One region of the Paenibacillus sp. TSM33 genome, then DNA from elsewhere that is predicted to be linked to it. Evidence: riboswitches for the same ligand, from Rfam matches in the RefSeq annotation. Region 1 holds a riboswitch; each other region holds the start of a gene.
The links. Region 1 has a riboswitch for cyclic di-AMP ahead of ACN6NF_RS06460 (hypothetical protein). Riboswitches for the same ligand answer to the same signal wherever they lie in the genome.
Positions count from the first base shown of each region.

Region 2: another riboswitch for cyclic di-AMP. It lies ahead of ACN6NF_RS20110 (TrkH family potassium uptake protein); the one in region 1 lies ahead of ACN6NF_RS06460 (hypothetical protein).
Region 3: another riboswitch for cyclic di-AMP. It lies ahead of ACN6NF_RS13035 (3D domain-containing protein); the one in region 1 lies ahead of ACN6NF_RS06460 (hypothetical protein).
Region 4: another riboswitch for cyclic di-AMP. It lies ahead of ACN6NF_RS00480 (C40 family peptidase); the one in region 1 lies ahead of ACN6NF_RS06460 (hypothetical protein).

Region 1 covers NZ_JBLZXB010000010.1:563,753-567,408, forward strand. The annotation lists gene ACN6NF_RS06445 (urease accessory protein UreF) at 1-428, opposite strand, end outside; tRNA gene ACN6NF_RS06450 (tRNA-Leu) at 691-773, shown strand; gene ACN6NF_RS06455 (glutathione peroxidase) at 923-1,408, opposite strand; cyclic di-AMP (ydaO/yuaA leader) riboswitch at 1,879-2,050, shown strand; gene ACN6NF_RS06460 (hypothetical protein) at 2,164-2,559, shown strand; gene kdpF (K(+)-transporting ATPase subunit F) at 2,745-2,822, shown strand; gene kdpA (potassium-transporting ATPase subunit KdpA) at 2,968-3,656, shown strand, end outside.
Region 2 covers NZ_JBLZXB010000018.1:231,609-235,264, forward strand. The annotation lists gene ACN6NF_RS20105 (potassium channel family protein) at 1-333, opposite strand, end outside; gene ACN6NF_RS20110 (TrkH family potassium uptake protein) at 352-1,692, opposite strand; cyclic di-AMP (ydaO/yuaA leader) riboswitch at 2,077-2,230, opposite strand; gene ACN6NF_RS20115 (CPBP family intramembrane glutamic endopeptidase) at 2,492-3,656, shown strand, end outside.
Region 3 covers NZ_JBLZXB010000017.1:259,391-263,046, forward strand. The annotation lists gene ACN6NF_RS13030 (polysaccharide deacetylase family protein) at 1-486, shown strand, start outside; gene ACN6NF_RS13035 (3D domain-containing protein) at 688-1,356, opposite strand; cyclic di-AMP (ydaO/yuaA leader) riboswitch at 1,363-1,531, opposite strand; gene ACN6NF_RS13040 (amino acid ABC transporter ATP-binding protein) at 1,775-2,497, opposite strand; gene ACN6NF_RS13045 (ABC transporter substrate-binding protein/permease) at 2,484-3,656, opposite strand, start outside.
Region 4 covers NZ_JBLZXB010000002.1:15,866-19,521, reverse strand. The annotation lists gene ACN6NF_RS00490 (M1 family metallopeptidase) at 1-704, shown strand, start outside; gene ACN6NF_RS00485 (hypothetical protein) at 716-1,543, shown strand; cyclic di-AMP (ydaO/yuaA leader) riboswitch at 1,820-1,957, shown strand; gene ACN6NF_RS00480 (C40 family peptidase) at 1,963-2,463, shown strand; gene ACN6NF_RS00475 (hypothetical protein) at 2,496-2,645, shown strand; gene ACN6NF_RS00470 (GNAT family N-acetyltransferase) at 2,767-3,273, shown strand; gene ACN6NF_RS00465 (4a-hydroxytetrahydrobiopterin dehydratase) at 3,351-3,650, opposite strand.

The sequences.
Region 1 (3,656 bases):
TCGGTTCCGAGGAGGAAGTTAATCCAAGTGTGGACAGTAGCGAGTGTGCCAATTGCATTGTATTGATTGAGTGCGTCTTTCAATTGATCAAATGCAAGCCAAGGATAAAGAGCTTTGGTGAGCTTGAGCAGACGCTGGCCTGAAAGTCGTGACTCTTTTACATACTGCGAGGAAGGATGCTGGGTGTACAGCATTTTATCAATAAGGGCGATCCGCCAACTGTCATTCTGCTGGATGGCTGCATACAGACTTTTGATGGCCATGCCGTCAAGGGTTGTAATTTGAGGGTACCAATCGTCTCGCATGTAATGTTTAAGATCCTGCAGACTGTTCAAGTGTCCGTTACGAAAACGTTCCTCCAGTCCATAATAACGGGTAAAACCACCAATGGGCAGGGAAGGGTCCAACAATAATGCGTAGTTTAGCAACCGGTTACCTTTATGCAGAATGGTTCGCCTCCTTGAAGTAAATATTTGTGTAATGTTATTTAACTTGAATATTGATTTGTAATAAAAAATCGAACATTTATGTAATATATATTTACACTTAAAGCTCTATTGTGTCAAATTAAATAATTTTATTGCTTATATATGTTAAATAAAATTACATTAAAAATAATTATAATATTCTTGTTTACAAATTGTTGCTGAGAGAGTATAATAAATCTGTTGCCTCAATACATTATGACATGCGGTCGTGGTGGAATGGCAGACACGCTATCTTGAGGGGGTAGTGGGCGTACGCCCGTGGAGGTTCGAGTCCTCTCGACCGCATTATGTGCAATACCCAGTTAAAAAAGCATCCTGACACGTTTTACGTGAAGGGATGCTTTTTTTGTTAAATACTTTTCATTATATCATCCCGTCACAGAAACGGTCGTATGGGCAACGGACTGCTCGTTAACTGTAATGAAGAAAGATTGTCAGTATTTCTGCAAAAGCTTCTTAATATCTTCTACAAGCTTATCTGGAGTGGTTTGCGGCGCATAACGCTTAAATACGTTACCTTCTCGTGTAATTAAGAATTTAGTAAAATTCCATTTGATCGCTTTGGAGCCTAATACTCCTGGAGCAGTGTGGGTCAGGTAGCGAAATAGAGGATGTGCCTGATCACCGTTCACATCTGTCTTGGCGAACATGGGAAAGGTCACTCCGTAATTGATTTGGCAAAACTCGGAGATCTCCTCGCTGGAACCCGGCTCTTGTTTGGCAAACTGGTTGCTGGGAAATCCCAAAATTTCAAACCCTTGTTCATGATACTGGTCATATAGTTCTTGTAGCGCCTTGTACTGGGAGGTTAACCCACATTTGCTGGCAGTATTCACGATAAGAAGAACTTTCCCTTCGTATGTGGATAACGGAATTTGTGCCCCTTGTAGGGTCTGTGCATCATATTTATATACGCTCATGATATCCCTCCTCATTCAATATTCTACAATTAAATTGCGAACAACTCAACAAGGGGTTGCAAGTTCAGAAGAGTCTAAGTCTACAGGCATTGTGCTATTGTAAAATCGTATTTTGTTCAAAACGGTAAATCGCACTTCAAATGGAGCAAGTTGAGGTGTTTCTTCTCACAAAAAAGGGTTCATTCGATAATTATCTAGTACATATAGCGCATTTTCTTTCTTTTTTATAAATAAAGGGCAACCGTACCATACCCTAGGCCAATATTGACATGCCTTTCATTTTCAAAAAGGGGTGAAATAGAGAGTTTTAAAGAGATAGGAGAAGCATATGTTGTTTGTAAGCGTTATCCTTAATCTTCTATGCTCTAAAGGGTGATTTATAGCCTTGTCATTGAGCTTTACAGTCTTCCTTGCACGGGTGTATGATTCAAGACGTAATTTCAAATTAACAACAATGAAGCAACAACGAATTGTCTAAAGCGCTGAATTTTGCAGTTGCAAAAACGGGGGAACCAACGAGTATATACTGCTTTGCAAGCCGTGTGTCTCATGGGGTGAATTTTCCGGCCAAGTGCCGTAAATAGGGCGACTCTCACGTCCGAATCCGACAGCTAACCTCGTAAGCGTACAGGGAGAGGCAACAAACCGCCGTGTGCAGCCATGGTTTATTTTATCATGGAATGTATGAAGCCGGAGGAAGCCTTTTTCCTTCGGCTTCTTTTTGTTGTCTTTTTATACCGGGAGAGGAGCTACTGATGGAAGGTCGGTTAATTATTGTCACTGCACCGAATGAAGCGGGCAGAAGTTTTGTGAAATTGCTTATGTTCAAAAAATTGGCGTTTGCAGTTCTCACAAATAGCACCCAGGAGGAACGACAGCTCAAAAAAATGGGTGTGGAGCACATTGTGCGCATCAATACGATGCAAGCGGGAAAATGGAATTTTCCTAAGAAAGAAATTGGTAGTGTGTATTTGTTCGAAAACAGCTTGAATCTAACTTGCCGTTTCCTGCAAATATGTCGGCCACTAACATCAGAATCGATCTATGTTATTACGCACGGCTGTAATCCACAAGGAATTTATCGGGGATTGGGAGCGGACCATGTGATCTACACATTGAACGGAGAGGTGGGTTTCCTGCTGAACGGATAAGCACTTATAACATAGCTGGTTTTATGATTTTATGATGGAATCGGAAATAACGATCTGAGGAGCGATATGGAGGGTATGAACATGATGGATTTATACATGCTGCTCGTAATGGCTGTGAGTTATGGAGTGATACTGCTGTTTGTACGCTGGTGTGACGCGCAGACCTCAAAAGGAGGGCGAAGAGGATGATCGTTGTGCTAGGGCTCACGGCTATTGTGTTCGTGTATTTAATCTACGCACTCCTGAATCCTGAAAAGTTCTAGTCAACTATAGGATCGAGCAGGCAGGAACAGCAGATCAAGAATGCAGCATCAGAGGTGCAGATTTTCGCAAACGTGTGCACTCAATGGATGATCTGAATCAGGTCTGTTGTTCCAAATGCAGGAGCATTTTAAGGAGGAATAGAGGATGGAGCTACTGCAAATTGGAATTGTGATCGTCATATTGTTGCTCTTGATAAAGCCGATGGGTACCTATATGTATCACGTATTTTCGAATGAACCGAATCGGACAGATCGGATTTTTGGTGGAACGGAAAAGCTGATTTATAAAGCTGTAGGCTTGAAGAAACAGGACAGCATGCGTTGGACCACGTACGCTATGAGTTTCATTGCAACCAATGTGGTGCTTGCGGGGATCAGCTACCTGCTATTGCGCTTGCAGGCTATACTCCCGGGCAATCCGGTTGGGAACAGTAATATGGAAGCATCATTGGCCTTTAATACGGTAATCAGCTTTATGACCAATACGAATCTCCAACATTATAGCGGAGAAAGCGGGCTTACGTATCTGACACAGATGGCGTTTGTCACGATGATGATGTTTACTTCGGCTGCTTCAGGGTTTTCGGTTGCTGCGGCTTTTATGAGGGGATTGACGCGGCGCGGTGAAGGGTTGGGTAATTTTTTTCAAGATTTTATTAAAGCCAACATACGAATTTTCCTGCCGCTTGCCTTTGTACTTACGCTAGTGCTGGTTGGGTTAAAAGTACCGCAAACGCTACAGCCTACGGCGGATATTACGACTTTAAGCGGTACACAGCAGCAGATTGCTATGGGACCCATTGCCTCATTGGAATCCATCAAGCATTTGGGCAC
Region 2 (3,656 bases), on a different contig from region 1:
CTCTAACGCACGCCCATGCAGCACAGATATGGCTTTGGCTACGACTTTTTTCACACCCAGCTCCTTCAGCAAAATGGCGGTCAGGATGCTTACCTGAATATCATCACCAATCGCAACAATGCCGCAATCGAAATTACGGATGCCCAGTGACCGCAACGCATCTTCATCTGTAGCGTCTGCCACGACAGTATGTGTCAGGATCTCACTCATACTGTCCACAACATCCTCATTCCGATCAATGCCCAGCACCTCGCACCCCATATCCACTAATTGCAAAGCCAGGCTTGAGCCAAACCGTCCCAAGCCAATGACTACAAACTGCTGCGTTTTCATATCTACTCGAAAACTCCCTTATCCTATAATTATTTTGCCTTCTGGATGACGATACAATTCCTTACCCTTTTTCGGTCCAAGTGCATAAGCTAGCGTGAGTGGACCCAGCCTGCCTGCAAACATCGTTAGGGTAATCACCAGCTTGCCTACAACTGTCAAATCAGGTGTAAGCCCCATGGACAGTCCTACCGTACCAAATGCAGACACCGTCTCGAACAAGATCATCAGAAAATGATGATCTTCGGTTGCGGACAGAATCATCGTCACCCCGATCACGAACAGCAGCCCCAGCAATGTAATGGTCAAAGCCTTATAAATGCGTGCCTGCGCAAGTCGGTACCGAAACAGCACAATATCTTCCCGTCCCCGCAGCATCGAAAACACCGCCCCAATGAGCAGGGCAAATGTAGTGGTCTTAATCCCGCCTCCAGTAGAGCCAGGCGAAGCCCCAATAAACATGAGTATGATGATAAAAAACTGCGTAGCCTGCCGCAAACCTGCAATGTCCAGCGTGTTGGCACCTGCGGTGCGAGGGGTAACGGACTGGAATAAAGAACCCAGCAGTTTACCACCCCAATCAAGCGAGCCAATCGTCTTCGGATTTGTAAACTCAAACACAAAAATGACGAGCGTGCCGACGATAATCAGAGCAGCTGTCATGCTGAGTACCACCTTGGTATGCAAGGCCAGTCTCTTACGCTTGCGATATTCTACCAGGTCTGACATCACTACAAAACCAATGCCACCCGAAATAATGAGGAACATGGCTGTAAAATTAACAATCGGATCATATACATAACCTGTCAGGCTGCGAAATTCACCGAACAAATCAAAACCAGCATTATTAAACATGGAAATAGCATGCCATATTCCAAAATAAATCGCCCTGCCCACAGGCATATCAAACGACCAGCGAATCGAAAAAATGATTGCACATACGCCCTCAATCATCAGCGAGTACCATAGCACCTTACGGATCAATCCGACAATCCCTTCGACCGAGGTCTGATTCATCGCTTCTTGCAAAATAAGGCGCTCCCGCAAGGAAATCCGACGTTTGAACACCAGCGCGATCAAGGTAGCCATGGTCATAAAGCCAAGTCCGCCAATCTGAATCAGCGCAACGATGACGATTTGACCAAAGGTTGTAAAAAAGATCCCTGTATCCTTAACGACAAGCCCGGTTACACAGGTCGCGGAAGCGGCAGTAAACAGAGCATCTATAAACGCAAGTGGTTTTCCTGTTGTATTAGAGATGGGCAGCATTAACAATAAACTACCTATTAGAATGATAATGGCAAAGCCTGCAACGAATATTTGCGGTGGAGAAAGCCGAAGCCAGCTTGCATTGGGATTCATTTATTCATCACTTCTCCTCCTTAGTGAACTATGAGCATGGAGATCGCTCAGCTCATAAAATCACCAATTCTTTTCAGTTTCTTTCGTCCATTTCTTTTTTAAATCAGAAAAGTATCCGCAAAGCGGGATACTTTTGCCTTTCAATACTCACTACACTTTATACGTAACTACCTCATGGAACGTTTAATGACTTTAAGGCGGGCAGCAGCGATAGCGCTCGCCTTTGACTCTGAATTTTACCCTTATCAAGGTCTAGAAAATCAAAAAAATTCAGTGGCAACAGCGATTGGAAGACCAAATGGAACGCGCAGCGTCCTTAACTCAGCAAACTTTTATTCACACTTATACACACAAAAAAAGACACCGGAAAACCGAGTGCCTGACTTGGTTCCTGTCCACAGCCTACGAGGTTAGCTGACGGATTCGGACAGTACAGTATGCCCTATTTACACTTCCGGTCCATCAGGATCGGGTGTAAAATTCACCCCTATTAACATGGTTCCCCCGTTTTCTCATAGAAATTCGGCTTATATGTATATCATTACCCATATATTTCATAGGCATTGCCTTAAGATTATAATCCTTCTCTAACCAGATCACAAAACTGATTTCGCCGAAAAAACGTGAAATTGGCTTTAATTTGTTAATGGGCATCGCTTAATCATAGCTTATCTAATTTTATTAAAACTTTAAAGTGCTTTCGCTCTGTTTTCATGAATATCGCTGGTCTGTTGGCGGGAACCTGTGCAGTATGATATCTTTAATGGATGTTCTTATTTACAGATTAAGGAGGAAACTCATGAATCCTATCGGGAAACCGGTCGTGCTCACGGCCAACTTCAAAAAATTAGGCTTGCTGGGCGGGGTTGGCCTGATTTGCTTTTTTATCTTTCAATTGCTTATCCCCTCGCTTAGCAATCCAAGTCCGGAATCATTGATGAATGCAAAGGTTATCAGCAAACAAGAAGCGGTCATACACGCCCTGGACTTTGCCCGTTCCCAGCTGGGCTATACAGAATCACAGCCAGAGAAGCCTGTCGTGACCTATCAGGCTGAAACGGATTTGTACGGTTATTTATCCAGAGAAAAACTGCTTCAAGAGTACGATCGAACATGGAAAAAACATTATCCTTATGAAACCTTTCGGGTTGATCTGCCTGACTCCTCAGCGAAGGGCAAGCTGCAAATTCATGTGGATTTATCCACTGGGAAGGTCGTTAGCTTTAAACGGATCACCTCCAGCACCAATTACACACAGGCTGATGTTTCTACAGATGAACAAGCACGAAATAAGCTTGTACGTATAGCTGAGGGCGACATGACGCTCGAAGCTAAGGAACAGGCTGCAGCAATATGGATCAAACGCTTTGGCTTTAAGCCATCGGAATTGAAGCTTGCGACCACTCAGGGGGAAGGCGGATTAAAATATACCGTGGACGAAAAGAAAATCGGCGCCTCGGTGCTTACGCTGGCTTTTACTTTTGAAGACGGGGATGTTCGCTCGTTTACCCAAAGCTTTGCTGCCCCTTCATCCTATACCGACTATGTTAAAAAGCAAACATACTGGGCGAATTGGATGACTTATGCGGGTTATGCCCTATTTAGCTTTGTCCTGGGCGTCCTTGCCATTGTGTATGCGTCACTCACCCGACGACATACTTCATTTGTACGCGGTATTGTTCTGTCCATTGTATACTTTATTGCTAGTATAGCTGGGACCATGAACATGCTGCCTTTATTACAAGCAGAAGCAGGCAGTAAGGGCATGCTTATATTTCTTATGATATTCCAGGTCGGTGTTACCTTCTTTATGGCTGTTGCCCTCTATTTCTCCTTGGTCGGCGGTGACGGGCTTATGCGTCAGGTTGGACTCAATGCATGGCCACGGGCCAAAGAGCCGGGCTACGGGCTGTATGTGCTTCGCAGTATGTATGTCGGTTACTTGTGGGCCTTCATTTTACTCG
Region 3 (3,656 bases), on a different contig from region 1:
GGCCATCGTGCGGAAAAGCATCCGGGGATCATACGCCGCATCATCCGCGAGGGTCATGCTATAGGAAACCATTCCTATACTCATCCGGATTTCAGGAAGGCCACACCAGAACGCTTTCGCCACCAGATTACTAAAACAGAACGCATTTTAGAAGCCAGCGCAGGTTTTCGACCCAGATTGATACGACCACCCTATGGTGAAATCACGGAGCCTCAAATCCAGTGGGCACGTCGTCATGGGTACATGATCGTTAATTGGAATGTGGACTCTCTAGACTGGAAGGGATTAAGCAAAACACAGATTCAGCGCAACGTGATCCCGGCTACCGGACCTGGCTCCATAATTTTAATGCATGCAGGTGGAGGTCAAAGTTCCAACTTGCAAGGTACTGTCCAAGCTTTGCCGGGTCTAATCCACTCTTTAAAAGCTAAGGGCTACAAGTTTGTCACAGTCCCCCGGCTACTTCACACATCGGAACGAAAATAACAGTATGTCTAAGCCTCGTATATACCAACAACGTAAAAAGGCTGCCTTAACGAGCAGAATGTTTCTGCTTGTAAGACAGCCTTTTTTTTACGATAAACGACTAGACCTGATAAGAAGTCGTCCCAGTTATATGTTGTGTGCTATAATATTAAGTTTACATAATATTTATTATGTTTAATGAAATCAAACATATGCACACTGCTATTTATCAATGACGTACAGTTTCACATTTTGGAAACCGAAATCGTTCACGAATGATTTGTTGCCAGGGATAAAGATATCAATCCGCTTTCCGGTAATAGCGCTGCCCTGATCACGGGCAACGGCCACAAAAGAATGGTCTGGCAAGCCCGGATGGGAATAGCCTGTAACTAGCACCTTTGTTCCCATAGGAATGACTTTCGGGTCTACCGCAATTGTACCTAGTTTAAGCGGATTGCCGTAGTAATCGACTGCACCCCATTTGCCATTTTCATCAGCTGCGGCTGAATATGCTGTTGCTTTAACATCAACTACTTTACTGTAATTGAACGTTTTGCCCCATGCTTCAATTGTAGGTCTCTCATTCGCTGGTGCTTTCTCCGTAAGAAGCTGTGGCTTCGAATCCGAAGCCGCCTTCACACTTTTTTCGTCTGGAACTTTAATTTGCAGACCTGCATATATGTTGTTGGACGCAATATCAGGGTTAGCCTTCGTCAACTCATCTACCGATACCCCATAACGTTGAGCAAGCAAAAAGAAGGTATCGCCTTCTTTGGCAGTATGAAGCGAAGCAGCATCTGTTACTCCAGCTGTCTGGGCCAGTCCTGCAATAGCTGCGGCAAGTACCGCAAATTTCATGGTTTTTCCAATATGTTTTAAATGTTTCAAAGCTATGTACCTCCTCTGTTATGCCTGCGAAGTTAGCTGTCGGATTCGGACTCAGGAGAAGCCCTATGCTTGTGCAATTCACCCCTAGGCATATTCCACAACATCTTATGACGCATTGGAATAATTGCCGTTGTTACGTCCCCCGCACTTCCCATGGTTTGAGCCCAGCATTGAGCATTTGTTATCATTGCTGCTGCTCCGGTAAGTTTTGGCTTACTGCATAATATCACAATTTTGTAACCTTATCTGCATGAAAATGTTGGGAACCTTGAACATCATACTATACTCATTACAATTTTGTCATCAAAAATCGGTTTTTTGTTACGAAAATATGGAGATATGGTGACAAAAAGAGAAAAGCCCTCCGTGAAACATTATCACGAGAAGGGCTTTGTTAATATTTCATAAAAGCATTTTCTTACAGCACTTTAGCAAGAAAATCACGGGTACGGTCATGGCTTGGAGTACCGAAAACTTGCTCAGGCGTACCTTGTTCTATAATTTGACCGTTGTCCATAAAGATGATTCGATCCCCTACCTCACGGGCAAAGCCCATTTCATGCGTCACGATCACCATCGTCATGCCGCCCTCAGCGAGCTTCTTCATCACGTCCAGAACCTCTCCAACCATTTCAGGGTCAAGGGCAGAAGTAGGCTCATCGAACAGCATTACATGCGGCTGCATGGCCAAAGCACGTGCTATCGCAATACGTTGTTTTTGACCGCCAGATAACTGGTTCGGGTAGGTATTCTTCTTATCCTCAAGACCCACGGTCCGCAGGAGCTCCAGCGCAATTTTCTCCGCTTCTTTCCCCGACTGCTTTTTCACCTGCGTTGGTGCAAGCGTCAGATTCTGCAGTATTGTTTTATGCGGAAACAGATTAAAATGCTGGAAAACCATCCCCATCTTCTCCCGAGTCGCATTGATATTATGACCACGGGCCGTAATCGGCTCACCCTCAAACAAGATTTCCCCTTCTGTTGGCTGTTCCAACAGATTCATACAACGTAAAAACGTACTTTTCCCCGAACCACTCGGGCCGATAATGACGACAACTTCACCTTTGGCGATATCTATATCAATGCCTTTTAAAATTTCATTCTTACCGAATGATTTACGCAGTTGTTTAACGGTGATCACTGGCTCTCAACTTCCTTTCCCATAAACCCAACAGCTTAGATAAGCTGAATGTCATTACAAAATAAATAGCGGCTGCGATTACGAACGGACTCAAGCCTTCGTAGGTAATATTCTTAATGACCTGGGCTTGATACATAATATCCACCATCCCAATGGTCGAAATAATAGAAGATTCTTTAATGATCGTAATGAACTCATTACCAATAGCAGGCAATATAGATTTAAATGCTTGCGGTAAAATGACGTGTCGCATCGCTTTGCCTCGTCCCATCCCGAGCGAGCGGGCAGCTTCCATCTGTCCACGGTCTACGGCCTGAATACCAGCACGGAAAATTTCAGCTAAATATGCCGAACTATTCAGAGACAATGTAATTATACCGGACTGGAGTGGCGTAAAATTAACACCCAACGTCAAAGCAACTCCGTAATGAATGATCATAAGCTGCACCAGCATAGGTGTGCCGCGCAGTATCTCTACATATGCGGTACCTAGCCACTCGATAATACGAATACCACTCATCCGCAGCAAGGATATGATCAGGCCAATAATGAACCCGAACAGTACTCCGAGCGCAGACAGCAATAGGGTGTAGCCGATACCCGTAGCGTAAAAACTGCGATATTTCAAAAATATATCTACAATGCTATTCGAAGAAACTTGTCGGTCTGCAGACAGTGCACTCGCTTCTGTAGAAAACTTCTCAATCGAACCGTCCGCTTTCAGGCGAGCCAACGTTTTATTTACTGAAGCAAGCAATTCCGCATTTCCTTTACGGATGCCTACAGCAGTTTCTGCTCCTTCATCCTCAGGTACTGCCTTGGCAAGTGTTACGGTACCATCTAGCGTGTAACCTTTAGCAACGGTATCTTCGATTACAACCGCGTTGATACGCTTGGTCCGAAGCTGGAGTACCAGATCGGATATTTTATCCAATGAGGTTACAGAAGCATTAGGCACTTTTTGCGCAATTTCTTCCTGGATACTCCCCTTCTGCGCACCGAGCTTCTCTCCTTTTAGAGCAGCCATCGTTGAATATTTGTCTTTATCCTCTGGGCGTACCATAATGACTTGCTTGGAACGATAGTATACATCCGAAAAATCAATGCTCTTTCTGCGTTCATCCGTCGGTGTCATACCGGACAGTACCAAGTCTACGCG
Region 4 (3,656 bases), on a different contig from region 1:
GCTTCACCTCCTATGCAGAAGAACGGCTCATGGAGCAAGAATATGGGCTTACCCCCAACTTGCCATTACAATCGGGACAGGTAGCTTCCCCACAGCCGCTAAACCGCGAATCCTGGAAGTACGGGTCGGCGGCTGAGTATGCGCAAAATGCCTATTCACGAGGTAAATTAGTACTACGAGGTATTGAGCGTCAGGTGGGTATGAAAAAAATGGACCGGATTATGCGGACCTACGTCCAGACTTATCGATTCAAGCATCCGACCTCACAGGATTTTCAACATGTCGTGGAGAGAGTGACCGGACGATCATGGAGCCACTATTTTGAACAATATGTATATGATGGCCAGATGGCGGACTTTTCAGTCGATCGCATCATGAATCACAAGTTGGAGAATGGATATGAAGCAATCGTGACGCTCAGCAAAAAAGGAGCAGATTATCCCAAAATCCCTGTTCAATTTACCTTCAAGGATGGTACAACAATATTCAAGGCATGGGATGGTGCGGGCAAAAGTACAACTTTCCGACTCAAAAGCGCTTCTCCCGTGTCCTATGTGACTGTAGATCCTCTATACACTATTGCACTGGAGAACAAGCATATTAATAATAGCCTGAAGGCTGAATTGGATGAAAAACAACAAACCCGTTGGAGTGTAAGTGTAACCAAGCTGTTGGAGACACTGCTTGGAAGTCTGTCATGGTGAGGTGTCTATGGATGCGGACTGTTATAAAAGAAGGCTGGGCGCTGGTGCGCATACGCTTTTATATCGTGATCATTTTATTTCTGTATCGTCTGCTGTGGGGAGTATTTCTCTATCGGCTGGTGCAGTCTGCCGTTATCCCGCTACTGTTACGTTATCCTGATCAGGGCCAAAACGAGCTGGGGAAGACTTTGTTTTGGATGGAGGGCCAGATAGCGCTGATGGACAGCCGGGAAGTGCATGTGTATTTGTGGATATTACTAGGGGCAACCGTATTGCGCATTCTGATCACTCCCTTCATTAGAGCCGGCATATATCAAAGCCTGCATACCGATGCGACTGAACCACAAAGCCTGTCCTTCTTCAAAGGGATGAAACGCCACGGTATGTCATCGCTATTGTATTACATCATCGAGTTGGGTTTGCTGCTGCTTCCCGCCTTTTGGGTGGTACCGAGACTCTATCCTATTATTGCAGGAACGCTGCAATCTTCCTCTTACCTGCTGCATTTGTTGCCCTATGCCATTGGGTGGATGGCTTACGGTTGGTTCATTCGGCAGTGTATCCTGTATATGCAACTGGGCACTGTCAGTGGTCACGCCATACTATCGTCCCTGCTTGCCTTCTTTCGCCAGCTTCTTCCGGCTGTTGGTATATCCCTGTTACTCGGTGCATGTGTACTGCTAGTTTTCGGTCTATTTAGCACCGTGGCGATGATTTGGACGGGTATGTTGGCGCTGATTCTCCAGCAATCGTATCATTTTGTTACCAGTCTGGTCAGGCTGTGGCATATCAGTTCGCAGTACCGGTTATGGCACATCGATATCTCCAGCAGAGGCTAACCCCTCTCCTTATGCTCTCTTCTGCATTTTTAGCTGTCGAAAAAACTTTTTTCTTTCCTGTGCAAACGGCACATAACTGAATACTGTTAACAGAATCTGTTCCTAGAGCGTTAGGAACAGATTTTTTTTGTAACTTTTTGCGATGAAACATTTGCCAAAGCCTGCTGTCTTTGTTACAATAATCGCAGTGAACTGATAGTAACAACTTTGTAATCTTTATTGTAACTTTTATCTTAAAAACATCGTTGTCGTGAATACTGCTCTCCAAGGTGCACATCTTAAGTTAAGCCTAATTCCTGGCACCTAGGAAGCGGGGGAACCAGTTTGGGTGAATTGATCTCGCAACAGAGTGGTCATAGGGGAACCTTCTACCGAATCCTTAAGCTAACCTCGCAGGCATTGGAAGGGGTATATTTTTTTTGAAGAAGAAGCTAACGATCGCAGCCATGGGTCTCGCCATTGCCTTTACATCTTTTACATTCGGTGGCAACAGTGCATTTGCAGACTCCAAGATGGACCAGGTCATCCAAGATGCCAAAGGAACGAACTATAGAAGCGGAGGCACTACACTCGAGGGATTCGATTGCTCCGGCTTCACAATGTATGTATTCAACAAACTGGGAATTAAACTGCCGCATCAATCTGGATCACAATTCAAAATGGGATCTTCTGTATCCCGCGATGAAATGAGACCAGGCGACCTGGTGTTCTTCAACACCACAGGAAGAGGCGTTTCCCATGTAGGTATCTTCGTAGGTGAAGGGAAATTCGCCCACTCCTCGACTTCACGTGGTGTAGTAGTTAGCTCACTGAACGAAAATTATTACGCTAACCGTTATGTCGGTGCAAAAAGAATCATGAGCACAGACGCATACCATTCTGTAGCTTCAGATATTCCTGATGACGACAACGTAGAATAACTACCGCACAGCAAGCTAACCCTAGCCGCAATTTGATTCTGGCCGGAATCGAATTGCGGTTTTTTATGTCCACTACATCAGCAATGATTATCATTACTGACGAACTGAACCCTCAAAAGGTTTCAGTTTTAGCGAACATCGTCGGTTTTACCGTCACCGCTGGGGGAGCATATGAGCAGTAAATCCTTCTTATTGAATGTATACCCGACTTAGGTACGAAATAAACACGCTTGCCATTCCCCTACAACTTGTCTACAATCTGTTGTTAATGATTGAAGTACCTGCATAAGGAGGAATGAAAAAGTGCCGGCCTCAATATCCAACTTCCGGATCGTACCGATGGACGAGCATCAAGCGGCTGAAATTTGCGAGTGGCGCTATGATCCCCCCTACAACATATACGGCTGGCTTCCCTGGGAACAAATGAAGGCACTTGAAGTCGAATTTGGAAGTCCCACACTTCGCCAAGAGCAATATGTTGCCGTACTGGACGAAGAAAATGAGCTGACGGGATTTGCTCAATATTTTCCTATGGTCGGTGTGACCCGGCTGGGCCTTGGGATGCATCCCAAAAGATGCGGACACGGTACAGGCTCCGATTTTGTCCGAGCCATTGCCGAGGAAGCCAGACGACGTCATCCGCATAATGAAATTGACCTAGAGGTTCTCACTTGGAATCAGCGGGCTATCCGAGCCTACAAGGCAGCTGGATTTGAGCTGACGGATACCTATGAACGCCAGACTCCAGATGGCAGAAAGCCGTTCCATTGTATGGTATATCGTCCTGAACAACAGAATCGGGTTCTATAAATAAGAGCGCCTTCGCTATACAACCGCGATGTTGTATAGCGAAGGCGCTCTTATTTATACGACAGATCATTACAAACTCAATGACTGCTGCGCATTTTTTCAAAAGCCTCATTATATTGTTGAGCTTCCTTAATATCTACGGCCATAATACCGCCATCATCCCAGGAGGTCAAACGCAGAGTCACGGTCTTGTAATCAATCGTAATAAATGGATGGTGATTAAATGCCTCAGATATAGCGGCAACTTCATCCACGAAGGCAATCCCTTTCATAAAACTGGAAAAATTATATTTCCGAACGATCCAACGTCCTTCCTCCAGTTCCCAGCCCTCCAGCTTCTCCAGATGTGCTTCAATCTCTTCTTGTGTAAAAGGCATGTTACG